Regions from separate parts of the Labrys methylaminiphilus subsp. lupini genome, predicted to be linked through region 2. Evidence: riboswitches for the same ligand, from Rfam matches in the RefSeq annotation. Region 2 holds a riboswitch; each other region holds the start of a gene.
What was found. Region 2 has a riboswitch for cobalamin ahead of ACN6KF_RS17240 (DUF1636 family protein). Riboswitches for the same ligand answer to the same signal wherever they lie in the genome.

Region 1: another riboswitch for cobalamin. It lies ahead of ACN6KF_RS11175 (ribonucleoside-diphosphate reductase subunit alpha); the one in region 2 lies ahead of ACN6KF_RS17240 (DUF1636 family protein).
Region 3: another riboswitch for cobalamin. It lies ahead of ACN6KF_RS23990 (CbtB domain-containing protein); the one in region 2 lies ahead of ACN6KF_RS17240 (DUF1636 family protein).
Region 4: another riboswitch for cobalamin. It lies ahead of bluB (5,6-dimethylbenzimidazole synthase); the one in region 2 lies ahead of ACN6KF_RS17240 (DUF1636 family protein).

The regions. Positions count from the first base shown of each region.
Region 1 is NZ_JBMDIH010000001.1:2,363,703-2,367,497, forward strand. It holds gene metE (5-methyltetrahydropteroyltriglutamate--homocysteine S-methyltransferase) at 1-919, shown strand, start outside; cobalamin riboswitch at 1,021-1,341, shown strand; gene ACN6KF_RS11175 (ribonucleoside-diphosphate reductase subunit alpha) at 1,451-3,795, shown strand, end outside.
Region 2 is NZ_JBMDIH010000001.1:3,644,959-3,648,753, forward strand. It holds gene cobN (cobaltochelatase subunit CobN) at 1-532, opposite strand, end outside; gene cobW (cobalamin biosynthesis protein CobW) at 532-1,566, opposite strand; gene ACN6KF_RS17240 (DUF1636 family protein) at 1,563-1,946, opposite strand; cobalamin riboswitch at 2,055-2,271, opposite strand; gene ACN6KF_RS17245 (hypothetical protein) at 2,367-2,735, shown strand; gene ACN6KF_RS17250 ((2Fe-2S)-binding protein) at 2,932-3,387, shown strand; gene ACN6KF_RS17255 (xanthine dehydrogenase family protein molybdopterin-binding subunit) at 3,392-3,795, shown strand, end outside.
Region 3 is NZ_JBMDIH010000001.1:5,106,646-5,110,440, forward strand. It holds gene ACN6KF_RS23980 (J domain-containing protein) at 1-343, opposite strand, end outside; gene ACN6KF_RS23985 (CbtA family protein) at 812-1,576, opposite strand; gene ACN6KF_RS23990 (CbtB domain-containing protein) at 1,595-1,807, opposite strand; cobalamin riboswitch at 1,838-1,983, opposite strand; gene ACN6KF_RS23995 (histidine phosphatase family protein) at 2,116-2,670, shown strand; gene ACN6KF_RS24000 (UDP-glucose dehydrogenase family protein) at 2,786-3,795, shown strand, end outside.
Region 4 is NZ_JBMDIH010000001.1:3,399,514-3,403,308, forward strand. It holds gene ACN6KF_RS16040 (hypothetical protein) at 1-205, shown strand, start outside; gene ACN6KF_RS16045 (TerB family tellurite resistance protein) at 198-878, opposite strand; gene bluB (5,6-dimethylbenzimidazole synthase) at 906-1,640, opposite strand; cobalamin riboswitch at 1,684-1,864, opposite strand; gene ACN6KF_RS16055 (cupin domain-containing protein) at 2,002-2,622, shown strand; gene ACN6KF_RS16060 (ABC transporter substrate-binding protein) at 2,760-3,701, shown strand; gene ACN6KF_RS16065 (ATP-binding cassette domain-containing protein) at 3,788-3,795, shown strand, end outside.

The DNA.
Region 1 (3,795 bases), 1.3 Mb from region 2:
GCGTTTTCTGCGACAGGAAACCACCCAGGCGATCACTTGGCAGGAAGAGATCGGCCTCGACGTTCTCGTGCATGGCGAATTCGAGCGCAACGACATGGTGCAGTATTTCGGCGAGCAACTGGCCGGCTATGCCTTTACCCAGCATGGCTGGGTCCAGAGCTACGGCTCGCGCTGCGTGCGCCCGCCGATCATCTATGGCGATGTCTCGCGTCCCCGGGCCATGACGGTGGAATGGGCACGCTTCGCACAATCCCTGACCAAGCGTCCTGTCAAGGGCATGCTGACCGGACCGGTCACCATGCTGCAATGGTCCTTCGTGCGGGACGACCTCGAGCGCGAGCAGGTCTGCCGGCAGATCGCCCTCGCCTTGCGCGACGAGGTCGGCGATCTGGAACGGGCCGGCATCCGCATCATCCAGATCGACGAGCCGGCCATTCGCGAAGGCCTGCCGCTCAGACACGCCGAAAAGGAGGCCTATCTGACCTGGGCGGTCGCCTGTTTCCGCCTCGCCGCCTCAGGCGTCGACGATGCCACGCAGATCCACACCCATATGTGCTACTCGGAGTTCAACGACATCATCCATGCCGTTGGAGGCCTGGATGCAGACGTGATCTCAATCGAGACTGCCCGGTCCAAAATGGAACTTCTCGATGCGTTCCGGGCCTATCGCTACCCCAACGAGATCGGGCCGGGCGTCTATGACATCCACTCTCCCCGCTGCCCCACCGTGGCGGAGATGCGCGACTTCCTTGCCAAGGCACGCGAGCGGATCGCCGGCGATCAGCTCTGGGTCAACCCCGATTGCGGCCTGAAAACCCGCAGCTGGGACGAGGTCCGCCCGGCCCTCGTCAACATGGTTGCCGCCGCCCGCAAACTTCGTGAAGAGACCGCTCCAGCGAGAGTGGCGGCGTCCGCGTGAAAAACCTGCCGGGGGACAAATTTCGTCCTCCGGCACGCCTTGTCCCCGTTGAAAAAAAGGGCATCATACACCATGTATTGACATAGAGACACCCAGGCATACTAGATGCTGTATCCACAGGTCCTCGGATTCGCTGTCCGAGGCTAAGAGGGAATCCGGTGAGCCCGAGAGCAAAGCGCGTTTGGTGAAAACGCACTTTTCCTCGAACTTTTTGTTCGACGCGTCTTTGCGATTTGAAGCGACGCTTTCAAAACACAAGACGCTCTAGGGCAAAGCCGGGGCTGCCCCCGCAACTGTAAGCGGAGAGCGGGCTGTCGCTGTGCCACTGGCCGGAAGGCGGGTTCAACCCGCCCTTCGCCGGGAAGGCAGACAGTTCGCAACGACCCGCGAGCCAGGAGACCTGCCTGTGGCTGGTTATCGTTTCCTCGGGCGGGGTGCCCCGACGGATCGCTTTGCTCGTGGCGCATATGCCTGCGCCGACGCGGAACGCGTTCCTTCGGCCCAAGCCTCCAACATTTTGGGGTTTGCCGAATGTCTTTCGATCTCGAAACTGCCACGACCACAAAGACGCCTTTTCCGGCTGCCGGCGCCGACAGGGCGAAGCCGGCCTCGGAACCGGGCTATCAGGTCATTCGCCGCAACGGCGCCGTCACGCCTTTCGATGCCTCCAAGATTTCGGTGGCCCTGACCAAGGCCTTTCTCGCCGTCGAGGGCAATTCGGCCGCTGCTTCGCGCCGGGTGCATGACATTGTCGCCGAACTCACGGCCCAGATCGTTGCCGGCCTGACCCGCCGTGCCGATGCGGGCCGAACCTTCCATATCGAGGACATCCAGGACCAGGTGGAACTCGCCTTGATGCGCGGCGAACACCACAAGGTGGCGCGTGCCTATGTGCTCTATCGCGAACAGCACGCCCAAGAGCGCGCCCTGGAACGAGCAATCGAGACAGAGGCACGGACCGCCATCGCCCCTGCCCTGCGGATGAAGACGGCGGAGGGCTCCTTGCTACCGCTCGACCACGCGCGCCTCACCGCCCTGGTGCGCGAAGCCTGCGCAGATCTTGCCGACACCGATGCAGAGACCGTGCTGAACGAGACGCAGCGCAATCTCTATGACGGCATCAGCCAGGACGAACTGGCGATCGCGCCGATCCTCGCCGCCCGCACCCTGATCGAGACCGAACCTAATTACGCCAAGGTCAGCGCCCGGCTGCTCAACGACAAGCTGCGCCGCGAGGCGCTCAGCTTCGTCGGAGGCCATCCCGACCAGGCGACGCAGGCCGAGATGGCGACTCGCTACGCCGAGTATTTCCATGACTATATCCGCGTCGGCATCGCCAACGAACTGCTCGACCCGGAGCTCGGCCGCTTCGACCTCGCCCGCCTTGCCGCTGCCCTCAAGCCCGAACGCGATCTCAAGTTCGACTATCTCGGCCTGCAGACACTTTATGACCGCTATTTCCTGCATGTGCGCGGCACGCGTTTTGAGCTGCCGCAGGCCTTTTTCATGCGCGTGGCCATGGGCCTGGCCTCGCGCGAGATCGACCGAGAGGCGCGGGCGATCGAATTCTATGATCTTCTGTCCTCCTTCGACTTCATGGCCTCGACGCCGACTTTGTTCAATTCGGGAACACTACGCGCCCAGCTCTCCTCTTGCTTCCTGACCACCGTGTCCGACGACCTCGAAGGCATCTTCAAGGCGGTGAAGGACAATGCGCTGCTCGCCAAATATTCCGGTGGCCTCGGCAATGACTGGAGCAATGTGCGTGGGCTCGGCGCCCATATCAAAGGCACCAATGGCGAAAGCCAGGGCGTGGTGCCCTTCCTCAAGGTCGCCAACGATACCGCAATCGCCGTCAATCAGGGCGGCAAGCGCAAGGGCGCGGTCTGCGCCTATCTGGAGACCTGGCATGTCGACATCGAGGAATTCCTCGATCTTCGCAAGAACACCGGTGACGAGCGCCGCCGCACCCATGACATGAACACCGCCAACTGGGTGCCGGATCTGTTCATGGAACGTGTGGAACAGGATGGCCCCTGGACCCTGTTCTCACCGGACGAAACGCCGGACCTGCACGATCTCTACGGTCCCGCCTTCAAGGTCGCCTATGAGGCGCATGAGGCACGCGCCGCGCGCGGCGAGCTCCGCGTCTTCAGGCAGATCCGGGCCATCGATCTCTGGCGCAAGATGCTGACCATGCTGTTCGAGACCGGGCATCCCTGGATCACCTTCAAGGACCCCTGCAACATCCGCTCGCCCCAGCGTCACGTCGGCGTGGTACATTCCTCGAACCTGTGCACCGAAATTACGCTGAACACCTCCCATGACGAGGTTGCCGTGTGCAATCTCGGCTCGGTCAACCTCGCTGCCCATGTCGACGCCGACGGCCTGATGTTCGACAAGCTCAAGGCGACGGTGACGACGGCGATGCGCATGCTCGACAACGTCATCGACATCAATTTCTACACCATTCCCGAGGCACGGCGTTCCAACCTCAAGCACCGGCCCGTCGGTCTCGGCATCATGGGCTTCCAGGATGCCCTGCAGGCCCTGCGCCTGCCCTATGCCTCCGAAGCCGCCGTGTGCTTTGCCGACGAGAGCATGGAAGCCGTGTCCTTCCATGCCATCTCGGCCTCAACAGACCTGGCGGCCGAGCGCGGTCGCTACCCCAGTTTCGATGGCTCGCTGTGGTCGCAGGGCGTCCTGCCGATCGACTCGGTCGGCCTGCTGGCCGAGACGCGCGACAACGCGGCCTTCGACACCGGCACGACCCTGCCCTGGGACGCCCTGCGCGAGCGGGTGAAGACCGTCGGCATGCGCAATTCCAACACCATGGCGATCGCACCGACGGCGACGATCTCCAACATCTGCGGCGT
Region 2 (3,795 bases):
GCGCTCCAAGGAACACCCCATATTTCAGCACGGCGACCGGTGCTTCCGGCTCGCCGAAATCGAAACCGCCCAGCCTTGCGGCATAAAGCAGCGACGCATGGGCATTTTGCGGGCCGCCTTCACGCCAGTAATGCGCGAGCCGGTCCAGGGCATCCTGGGGCACGGTGGAGAGCTGGGACAGGCGTCCATCGGGCCTGTCGTCACCGGGAATCAAGGCGAGCGCAATGCCATTGTTGCGTGCCGTCGCGGCCAGTTCCTCCGCGCCATAGCGCCAATAATCGAGTCCGCCGAGCAGGCGCACCACGATCACCCTGGCATGGCGAGCAGTCTTCTCGATATAGAGGTCAACAGACATCGGATGGCGCAGCTTCTGCAACGGCGCCAGGCGCAAATCGTCAAGGCCGGAAGCGGCCGCCAGAGCGAGGTCGCTATCGGTCAGCGAGGCGAACACGATCGCGCCGGGTGCCTGACCCAGATCGATGGCGGCCTCGCTGGCGTCGAGCGAACGCGTATCGGCCGGCAGCAGATGCATCAGCCCTCCAGCGTCTTGCGGATGCCGGCCTGGTCGATACCCTTCTCGCCGATGATGACGAGGCGGCTCGAACGGGTTTCCTCCGGCGCCCAGGCGCGGTCGAAATGCTGCGAGAAACGGGCGCCGACGCCCTGGACCAAGAGGCGCATCGGCTTGCCGTCGACAGCGACGAAGCCCTTGATGCGCAGGATATCATGTTCCTCGGCCGCCGCCTTCAGCTTGTCCACCAGGGCATCGGCATCGAGAATGGCGGGCAGGTCGACGATGAAGGTATCGAAGTCGTCGTGGTCGTGCTCGGCCTCGTGGTCGTGGTGGGAGGGACGCGCCTCCAGATCGTTCTCGGCCGCGGCCCCGAGGCCGAGCAGCACGGCGGCATCGATGCGGCCCTCGGAGGTGCGCACCACCTTGACGGCGCGCGGCACCGTCTTCTCGATGTCCTTCTCCACGCTGTCGGCTTCGCCGGCGGAAAGGAGATCGGCCTTGTTGAGCACGACGAGGTCGGCGCAGAGGAGCTGGTCCTCATAGACCTCCTCGAGCGGATTGTCGTGGTCGAGGGAGGCGTCGCCCTCGGCCTGGCGCTTGAGCTCTTCCGGATCATCGGCAAAGCGTCCGGCCGCAACCGCGGCGCCGTCGACCACGGCGATGACGCCGTCGACGGTGACACGCGAACGGATCGCCGGCCAGTTGAAGGCCTTGACCAGCGGCTTGGGCAGAGCGAGGCCAGAGGTCTCGATCACGATATGCTCGGGCGGGTTGGGGCGCGACAGCAACATTTCCAGCGCCGGCACGAAATCATCCGCCACGGTGCAGCAGATGCAGCCATTGGCGAGTTCGACGATGGCGTCTTCCGGGCAGCTCTCGATGCCGCAGGACTTCAGGATATCGCCGTCGACGCCGACATCGCCGAACTCGTTGACGATCAGCGCCAGCCTGCGGCCATTGGCGGTGGCCAGCAGATTGCGGATCAGCGTTGTCTTGCCGGCTCCGAGAAAGCCGGTGACGATGGTGCAGGGAACTTTGGTGTGCGCGTTCATTCGGCGGCGTCCTTGAGTGTTGGCATGGGTGGGATGCGCGCGATCATGCTGCGCTTGAAGACTTCAGGACGGCCGCGCCAGGGCATCAGGCCGTCGGTGGAATGGGCCAGCAGGCTGACGCCGGTGAGGACGTCGGGGCCGCTCTCGGCACTGAGATCACCGAAGACATAGGTCCAGGTACCTTCGGCCGTGAGCGCCACCGTGCAGGAACGCTTGCAATTGCCCAGACATTCGACCGGCTGCAACTCGACGCCTTCAGGCAGCATGCCGGCGAGCGCATCGCGCAGCCGTGCCCCCTGGCGCGGCGCGTCGGGATCGTCGCCCTCGCGCCTGCAGGTCACGCAGACGAGCAGCCGAACTGGAAGAGGTGTTTGTGGCATCGGCCCTGTTCATCGCCGCCGAAGCGGATGGAGGGCGCGGGACCGACGGCGAGGCCGACGATCGTCCGGGAAAACGGAACCGGCCTCCGAGGCGCCCCGCCCGGACCGGTGACAAGGTTGCGAACGGCAGGTCTCCTGGCTCGCAGCTCATCGCCCCCCGCCGCCTTCCCGGTTACCCAGTGGCCTCGAGGCGGGGCGCTCGCCGCTTACAGTTGCGGGGGCAGCCGCGGCTTTGGCATCCAAGGCAGCCATCGACTGGCCGCTCTTCATCCGCACCGCATTCCCTCTTCTCTCATAACGAGAGACCGATCGTGGCTGACATAAGGGGTGTGCGGACGGGCTTGTCAATGTTCCCGCTTCCAAAGCACGCGCAAAATCCGGCATAAAGGGCGGCGACGTCGCCACACCGACGAGGTTGCCATGCCCGAAGAGAAGCTGCCGCCGATACCGTCATCCGAGCCGCAGAAGATCGACGTCATCTTCCGTGGCGGTTCGGTGACGGCCATCGGCGTCGTGCTCGCCTTCTCGCTGGGCTTTCTCAACAACTGGGCATCGCAGCCAGGAACCTGGATCCCGGAAGACCTGGCCGCCGTCTTTCTCATCGGGGGCGGCATCATCTTCCAAGTCTGGGCGCTGGCCGGCATGCTCTCGGTCAAATCACTGGAGGCGCCAGTCTATCGCCGCATCGTGCGCACCTTCATGATCGGCCTCATCCTCGTCTCGGTCGGCGTCCTCGTCGCCATCGCCGGCGACGCGCTCGGCTATAGCCGGATCTGGTTCAAGCAATAGGCCGGGGGCCCCTTCGCAACTGGCGGCCACATTTCTCGACCGTTTCCAGACTGCACAAACTCTCACGTCTGCGTTACCCGTCACCCCGCCGCCATGATTGCCGCCACAATTCTGCCTTCCCGCAATCGCCCACCAGAAGGCCGACGCCGATGGGCCCGGCACTTCTGCCCGGCATCAGCCGCTGGAAGGCCTGCCCATGGTTGCCATCACCGTCAATTCGACCGTCCACCGGCTCGACATCGAGCCCGAGACCCCTCTGCTCTGGGTCCTGCGCGATGAACTCGGCCTCACCGGCACCAAGTTCGGCTGCGGCATCGCCCAATGCGGCGCTTGCACCGTCCATGTGAACGGCGCCGCCATCCGTTCCTGCCAGACCCAGATCGGTGACGTCGACGGCGCCACCATCACCACGATCGAAGGCCTGTCGGCGGACGGCAAGCATCCGGTCCAGCAGGCCTGGCTCGCCGAGGACGTGCCGCAATGCGGCTATTGCCAGTCGGGCCAGATCATGGCCGCCGTCGCCTTCCTGAAGGATACGCCCACCCCCACCGACGCGGATATCGACAACGGCATCACCAATATCTGCCGTTGCGGCACCTATCCGCGCATTCGCGCCGCCATCCATCGCGCCGCCGAACTGATGAAGGGATGAGGCCATGAACGCGATCGACCGCACGTCCACCGCGCTGAGCCGGCGCAGCTTTCTCGCCATCGGCTTCTCTGCCGCCGGCGGCCTGATGATCGGCGGGTTCATCCCCGCTGCATCACAGGCCCTTGATATCGCCGACCAACCCTGGGGCGGTGCTTCCACCGACGGCGAGATCAATGCCTGGATCCTGATCGAGCCCGACGACACCGTGATCATCCGCGTGGCGCAATCGGAAATGGGCGAAGGCATCTTCACGGCCCTGCCGATGATCGTCGCCGAGGAACTCGGTTGCGACTGGGCCAAGGTGAAGCCCGAATACGCCTCGGCCAACCGGAATTTGCGCGAGAACACCGTCTACAAGCGCATGGGTACCGGCGGTTCGGGCGCCGTGCGCCGCTCGCGCGAATTCCT
Region 3 (3,795 bases), 1.5 Mb from region 2:
CGAAGAAGCCGAAGCCGTCATGGATCTCCGGGCCAGGTTGCGGCCCTTCGCCGCGCTTCTTGGCCCAGGGATTGACGCCCATCGTCCAGGTCGGGCGATGGCCTGTGGCGGCATCGCGCTGATAGGCGCTCACCGAGTCGTCCGGCAGGCCTGCGAAATAATTGTAGGTCTTGTTGTATTCGCGAACGTGCCCCAGGCAGAAATGCCAGAACTGGCCTTCGCGGTTGCGCCCCTTGGGCGCGCGAAATTCACCGGCGTTTCGGCAGCCGGCATGTTCGCATAGCTGTACGCTCGCCGGCTGGACCTCTTCGGCCCTTGGGCGCACCCGGATGCGATCAAACAAGGGCGAGTCCAGATCCATAATGACACACTATGCGAGGGTGAACACAAATGGGCAAGCATGAGCTTGGACGCAAGAGCGTTTTGTAATTTGAGTGAAGCATGTCAAATCGCAAGGACGCTCCAGCCGATCCAAAGGACTGGCTTGGAACCAAACAGTGAGAGCAAACAAGCGTTCATACCTGAACGCGCTTTGCTCTGGGGTTAATTGAGGCGGAATGCCGCTGCAGATTTTGAAATATGGGGTCTGCTGACCCGAAAAAGAAAGAGGCCGCCGAATGGCGGCCCAAGTCTTAGGGAGGAAACGCCCAAGGAGGGCAGTGGGGGAGCGCAAACGCGCATCCACCACGTCCGTAAAGTGATCCTGATGCGTTCATTTCGCAAGTGCGAAATGAAAGAAATTTTGAAAACCGGCCCAAAACCGGGCCGGTGTTGTAAAAATGCGACGTTTGACGCGGTCGGTTGGCCTTTTTCAGCGGCTGGCGGAGGTTTGCAGCAGCTTCTGTGCTGCAACGCCGAAGGCGATCCCGAGCGTTGCCCATAGCACGGCATGGATGCCGAGCGAGGCAACGCGGAACTTCCATAGCACCGTGGCCGAGAAATCCGCCGGGATGTCGTTGACGGCCGGCAGAATCTGCATGGCGACCACCATCACCACCAGATAGGCGGCAGCCCCCACCAGGTTGGCGTTCCAGCGGCCGAGGCTGGCGGCGAGCCGGTTCGCCGTGCCCAGGGCGGCCGCCATCGTCACCAGGGAGAGCAGGATCATGCCGAAATAGAAGGCGGTCCGCAGGCCGATCGTGTCGGGATTGCCAACGGCCGGCGGGTTACTCGGATATTTGATCTCCGCCACCAGCTTGATTGCAGCGAAGCCGGCGATGGCGATCAGGCCTGCTGTCGCGCGCGGGCTGAGCGTGCCGATCCGTCCCTGCGCGAAGGCGAAGACCAAAGCGAAGATGCCGCCGAGGGCTGCGCCATAGACGACCATGCCGGTCATGAGGCCGTAGCTGGACTGCACCGGCCGGCTGACCGGGTCTTCCTCATGTTCATGTGCTGCGGCCGACTGGGAGGTTGCCGGCGTTGCGGATGGCGCCGGCGCGGCGGCGACCGCGTGGCTTTCCTCATAGGCGATAGCGGCATCGACCTGTGGTTCACCGAAGACCCAGGCGAAGCCAGACGCCAACAGTCCGGCCAGGATGCCTATCAGCATCCCCCGGATCAAAAGCGATCTAACCATGTCGTTTGCCTATGCGCCCTAGTGGCAGGGGAAGCCGAGCAGATGGCGAGCGTCGTGCACGAATTCGTGGATGTAGACGCCGGGAATCAGCGAGGTCGCGCCTTGCTCGGCGCCGACGAAATAAATGGCGAGTACGGCCAGGAGCACGGTAAAGAGCGCCCAGGGCAAGATCTCGCGGACCGGGATGGCGATCGGCTGCTGGGCGACGGGTGCCAGAGTTGCGGTGGTCATGAAAAGCTCCTTGGGATTACGCGTCCCGCTACGAGTCATGCTGCCTTGGAAGAGGTCTGACTTCCGGACAGCGCCCAAGCGCCGCCGTTCACAGTGGCGCGACCGTGCCGGATTCACACCGGCTTCCCACCCTTGGCAAAGCCCTTCCATAAGAGCCCAAGTCACGAACATGTCAATATTCCGGAAGCGACTTAGAGCATAAGTTGCGCGACTTTTTGGACGATACCATGCGTTGAAACAAAAACTTAGGGAGCATGATCCGATTGGTTCGGTCGAATCATGCACTCTAAGTCTTGGGAACTGCCGTCATGACACCACGCCTGATCCTGCTATGCCATGGGGCTACGCCTGCGGTGCGCGCAGCGGGTTTTCCCCTCGATGAGGCGCTCGATGCAAGAGGGCTGGCTGCGGCGCGGAAGCTGGAAGGGCATTTCGGCAGGCCGGCCCGCATCCTGAGCAGCCCGGCGCTCAGGGCTCGCCAGACCGCGCAGGCCCTCGGCCATGATCCTGAGGTCGATGAAGCCCTGCGCGAATGCGATCATGGCCGCTGGGCAGGGCTTGCCCTGGACGCGGTAGCGGCCGCCGAACCCGAGGCGCTCCGGGCATGGCTGACCGATCCGGATGCCTGCCCGCATGGCGGAGAGAGTGTTGCAACCCTGATTGCGCGGGTCGGCGCCTGGCTCGATGGCAGGCGGTTCGAGGGGTATACGCTCGCCGTTACCCACGCTTCGGTGTTGCGCGCCGCGGTCGTTCGCGCCCTCGGGGCCGAGGCTCGTTCCTTCTGGCGTATCGATGCCGCCCCGTTGGCGACAGCCGATCTCAGGCCATCCGGCCGGGGCTGGTCGCTGCGGTTGGGGGCATAGAGGCGTTGAGCAGGGCTCTCCAACGGAGTTCCTCTCTTTTTTCGTCATTGGCATGTCGCCGGGCCTTTTGTAGACACGCGTCTGACGGATTGGTCGTCCAAACAGGATTGATGTCATGCGCGTTGCAATGATCGGTACGGGTTATGTCGGCCTGGTGACGGGGGCCTGCCTCGCCGATTTCGGCCATGTCGTCACCTGCGTCGACAAGGATCCGGCCAAGATCGAGGGCCTGCTGGCCGGCCGCATGCCGATCTACGAGCCGGGCCTCGAGGATCTGGTGGCCCGCAATGTGCGTGAGAAGCGCCTGTCCTTCACCACCGAGCTTGCGCCCGCCGTCCGCGATGCCGCCGTGGTGTTCCTGGCCGTCGGCACACCCTCGCGCCGCGGCGACGGGCATGCGGATCTATCCTATGTCTATGGCGCGGTGCGGGAGATCGCGGCGGCGGTCGAAGGCTTCACCGTGGTGGTTACCAAGTCGACCGTACCGGTCGGCACCGGCGACGAAGTCGAGAGGCTGATACGCGAAGTCCGTCAGGATGCCGATGTCAGCGTGGTGTCGAACCCTGAATTCCTGCGCGAGGGCGCGGCGATCGAGGATTTCAAGCGTCCGGACCGCATCGTAGTCGGCACGGAGGAAGAGCGGGCCAAGGAGGCGATGGCCGAGGTCTATCGCCCGCTCCATCTCAACCAGGGGCCGTTGCTGTTCACGGATCGACGCACCTCCGAACTGATCAAATATGCCGCCAACGCCTTCCTGGCGACCAAGGTCACCTTCATCAACGAAATCGCCGATCTGTGCGAGAAGGCCGGCGCCAATGTGCAGGAAGTGGCGCGCGGCATCGGCCTCGACAACCGCATCGGCTCCAAATTCCTGCATGCGGGTCCGGGGTTCGGTGGCTCGTGCTTTCCCAAGGATACGCTGGCGCTGCTGCGCACCGGCCAGGAACATGGCGTGCCCTTGCGCATCGTCGAAGCGGTGGTCGGCGTCAACGATGCCCGCAAGGCGGCGATGGCACGCCGCGTCATCGCGGCCCTCGACGGCAACATCGCCGGCAAGACGGTGGCCCTGCTCGGCCTCGCCTTCAAGCCGAACACCGACGACATGCGCGACAGCCCCTCGGTCCC
Region 4 (3,795 bases), 250 kb from region 2:
GATGCCGCATTGGCGTTTCACCAAGGGCGTCAATCTCGCCAGGGTCTTCGAGCAGCCCGGCAATTTCGACCTGGTGCTGTGGATCACCGGCCCAGGCGCCTTGCCTTTCCTCGACAATGGCAAGGTGATGGATGCAGAGGCCTGGGGCCAGGCGACCAGTATCTTCGGCGGCGACGTCGCGAGCTACGCCTTCTATTTCAATTGAGCGGGCGCCCGGCCGCGGCATCCGGCGCAAGCAGGCGTCTCTTCAGGCGAACGATCGCCTCGCGCTGCAAATCGCTGGCCTCGCCATAGGCATTGGCGACCTCGCCCAGCATATCGATAAGCTGTTGGCGCTCCGGCAGGGACAGGCGCGCCCGCAGAAGGGGCGCCAATTCCTCGGCGACCGGCGTGAACACCCGGCCGCGATCCGTCAATTGCAAGGCCTGCTCATACACATGCTCGCGATCGCCGATCCCGAGTGGATCGGCCATAAGAGCGAGGATCGTGTCCCGCTCGGCCCGGGTCAGCAAGCCATTGGTGCGGACAAGCTGTATCATCAGGACGACGGCCGCGAGCCTCGGATCATCGATGGTCTTGAGAGAGGCGCGCTCGAGCGCCTGCGGCCGAACCGTGTCGGAACCCCGGTCGAGCGGAAGGGGGACAACTTTCGGCACGGTCTCGAGGCGGCGGCCCGCCGCCGGCTTGCGGGCCTTGCCGCGCAACAGCCAGAACAGACCGACGAGGGCGGCCACGAATGCCCCGATCAGGATCGCCCTCGGCCCCTCCAGCAAGACCAGGCTGGTAATCAGCAGTGCGATAATCCAGATCGCATTCTTACGCAGGAAATCCATCGGCCGTGCCACCCGATCGAGACGGCGCGCATCTGCGCCGGCCACCCCAAAGCGTCTTTGCGCTTTGCTCTGTCAACCAGCATCCCCCATAGCCGTCCGCATGGCGGCGAGCAAGGGATGGTCGGGCCGCTGGCCGTCCCAGGCGTCGAAGCTCAGCACGGCCTCCGGCGGCAGGCGCTGGCGCCAGCCCTTCACTTCCAGCTCCGGCCGGGCATAGGCTTCGTGCACATAACCAAGGCACAGATAGGCGACCGGAATTACGCGCTCGGGAATGCCCAGTGCCGCACGCAGGCGCACGGGATCGACGATGCTGACCCAACCGACCCCAACGCCCTCGGCCCGTGCCGCCAGCCAGATGTTCTGCACCGCGCAGACGGTGGAGTAGCGGTCCATGGCCATGTCATGGGTGCGGCCGAGCACCACGGGGCCGGCGCGGTCTGGATCGCAGGTGATGCACAGATTGACCGGGGAATCGAGGATGCCGGCAAGCTTCAGCGAGCGGTATTGCGCCTGCTTCTGCGGCGGAAACATCGCCAACGCTTCCGCATTGGCCTCCTCGAAGAGGGCCTGCACCTTGCCCCGGGCCTCAGGGCACCGCAGCACCAGGAAACTCCAGGGCTGCATGAAGCCGACCGACGGCGCATGATGCCCGGCCACGAGGATGCGCGCGAGGACATCGTCCGGAACGGGTTGCGGACTGAATTGGCTGCGGACGTCCCGCCTGGTGAAGATGGCGCGATAGACGGCGTCGCGTTCGGCCGGTGAAAACGGCCCGGAGGGCGCAAGCGCTCCCGTGGATGGGTCCATCGTCATTCCCCTTGCGATGGCAATCGCCGCGCCGTCCACGCGCGCCGATCTATCGCCTCCGGCCGGTCTTCTGACTTGGGATCCACCCATCCGGACGCCTTCCCCGCAGAGCGAGTGGCCTGAAACCTGCCCGGATAGTCCCCCTTACAGCGTTGGGCACGTCGCGGCTTCAAACCGCGTTCCCGATTCTCCCGCAAGCGGGCACCGAAGGTCTTGCGGATGTAGCATGGGAGGTGCCGGCTGCCCAGCCGTTTGGGACGCTGATGCCGAGCGGCCGGCGGCGAAGTGGACAGGGTGCAGGCTTGTGGCCTAGAATCGTCGGCTAGGCTTTCGGGCAATGAAGCATCCTGGCAATCGCGCAATGAACAAGATCGACCTCAAACGACGCGCCGGCGATCACCCCGATCCCCTGGAACAGGCCAATCCCGTGCGGCTCGGCACCCGCCTTCGCCTGGCCCGGCAGACAAGGGGGCTGACGCTGAAGGCCCTGGCGACGGCCGCGGACTGTTCGGAAAGCCTGCTGTCCAAGATCGAGAACGGCAAGGCCTCCCCCTCCCTGCCCATGCTGCATCGCCTCGTGGAGGTCCTCGGCACCAATATCGGCTGGATGTTCGAGGAATCGGATAGCGAAGAGGGTATCGTCTTTCGCGCCGGCTCGCGCCCCCTGATCTCGCTGGACCCGCTCCGCCGGGGCGAGGGCATCTCGCTGGAACGGGTGATCCCCTATTCGCCCGGTCATCTCCTCCAATGCAACATCCACCACATCGAGGCCGGCGGCGAGAGCGCCGGGCCGATCCAGCACCAGGGCGAGGAAGTCGGCTATGTGCTGACCGGAACCGTGGAGCTGATGGTCGGTGAGCGTACCTTCAAGCTCTCTGCCGGCGATACCTTCGTGTTCAAGTCGGAATTGCCTCATTGGTACCGCAACACCGGAACGGAGCGCGCGAGCATCTTCTGGGTCAACACGCCTGCCACCTTCTAACGCCTCACGCCGTCGGCGTTTCAAGAATCCCCGAGACCGCCATTCAAGTAACTTGACATGAATTCAAGTCTCTTGAATGATGCTGATGTCAGAACTGAGAATGAGCCCGGCACGGGCCATCCATGAAGGGAACTGAAATGCGGCTTTCAAAATATCTCGCCGGCTGCTCGGCAGCGGCAGCCCTGGCGCTGTCCCTAGGATCGGTGTCCGCTTTGGCCGACACCTTCGCCCTGGTCACCATCAACCAGCAGGCCCTGTTCTTCAACCAAATCAACGAAGGCGCTGAGGCCGCCGCCAAGGCGGCCGGCGCCAAGCTCGTCATCTTCAACGCCAACAATGTTCCGAGCGCCCAGAACGATGCGATCGAGAACTACATCACCCAGAAGGTCGACGGCATCATCCTGATCGCCATCGACGTCAACGGCGTGAAGCCCGCCATCACCTCCGCCAAGAAGGCCGGCATCCCCGTCATCGCCATCGATGCCCAGATCCCCGACGGCGACAATGTCTCCTTCGTCGGCGTGGATAATCTCAAGGCCGGCGAGGACATCGGCAAGTTCTACGCCGACTACGTCAAGTCCAAGCTGGATGGCACCGCCAAGATCGGCGTGGTCGGCGCTCTCAATTCCTACATCCAGAACCAGCGGCTGGATGGCTTCAAGAAGGCGGTGACGGCCAGCGGCCTCAAGGTCACCTTCCTCGACACCGTCGACGGCCAGAACGTGCAGGACGTGGCGCTGAGCGCGGCCGAGAACCTGATGACGGCCAATCCCGACATGACCACGCTCTATGCCACCGGCGAACCGGCCCTTCTCGGCACCGTGTCCGCCGTGACCAGCCAGGGGCGCACCGAAGGCGTCAAGGTCTTCGGCTGGGACCTGACCAAGCAGGCCATCGAAGGCATCGACCAGGGCTGGGTCACCGGCGTGATCCAGCAGGATCCGGCCGGCGAGGGCAAGGCCGCGGTGGAAGCCCTGGCCAAGCTCAAGAAGGGCGAGAAGGTCGAGCCGATCATCAACGTTCCCGTGACGATCGTCACCAAGGAGAACGTCGACAAGTTCCGGGGCATGTTCAAGTAACGGGCTGACAGGCCCCCACGCATAGTTGGGCCCAGGCCCGCTGCTCTTCGAGCCGCGGGCGGGGCATCTCATTGCCAGGCGGAACCATGATGGA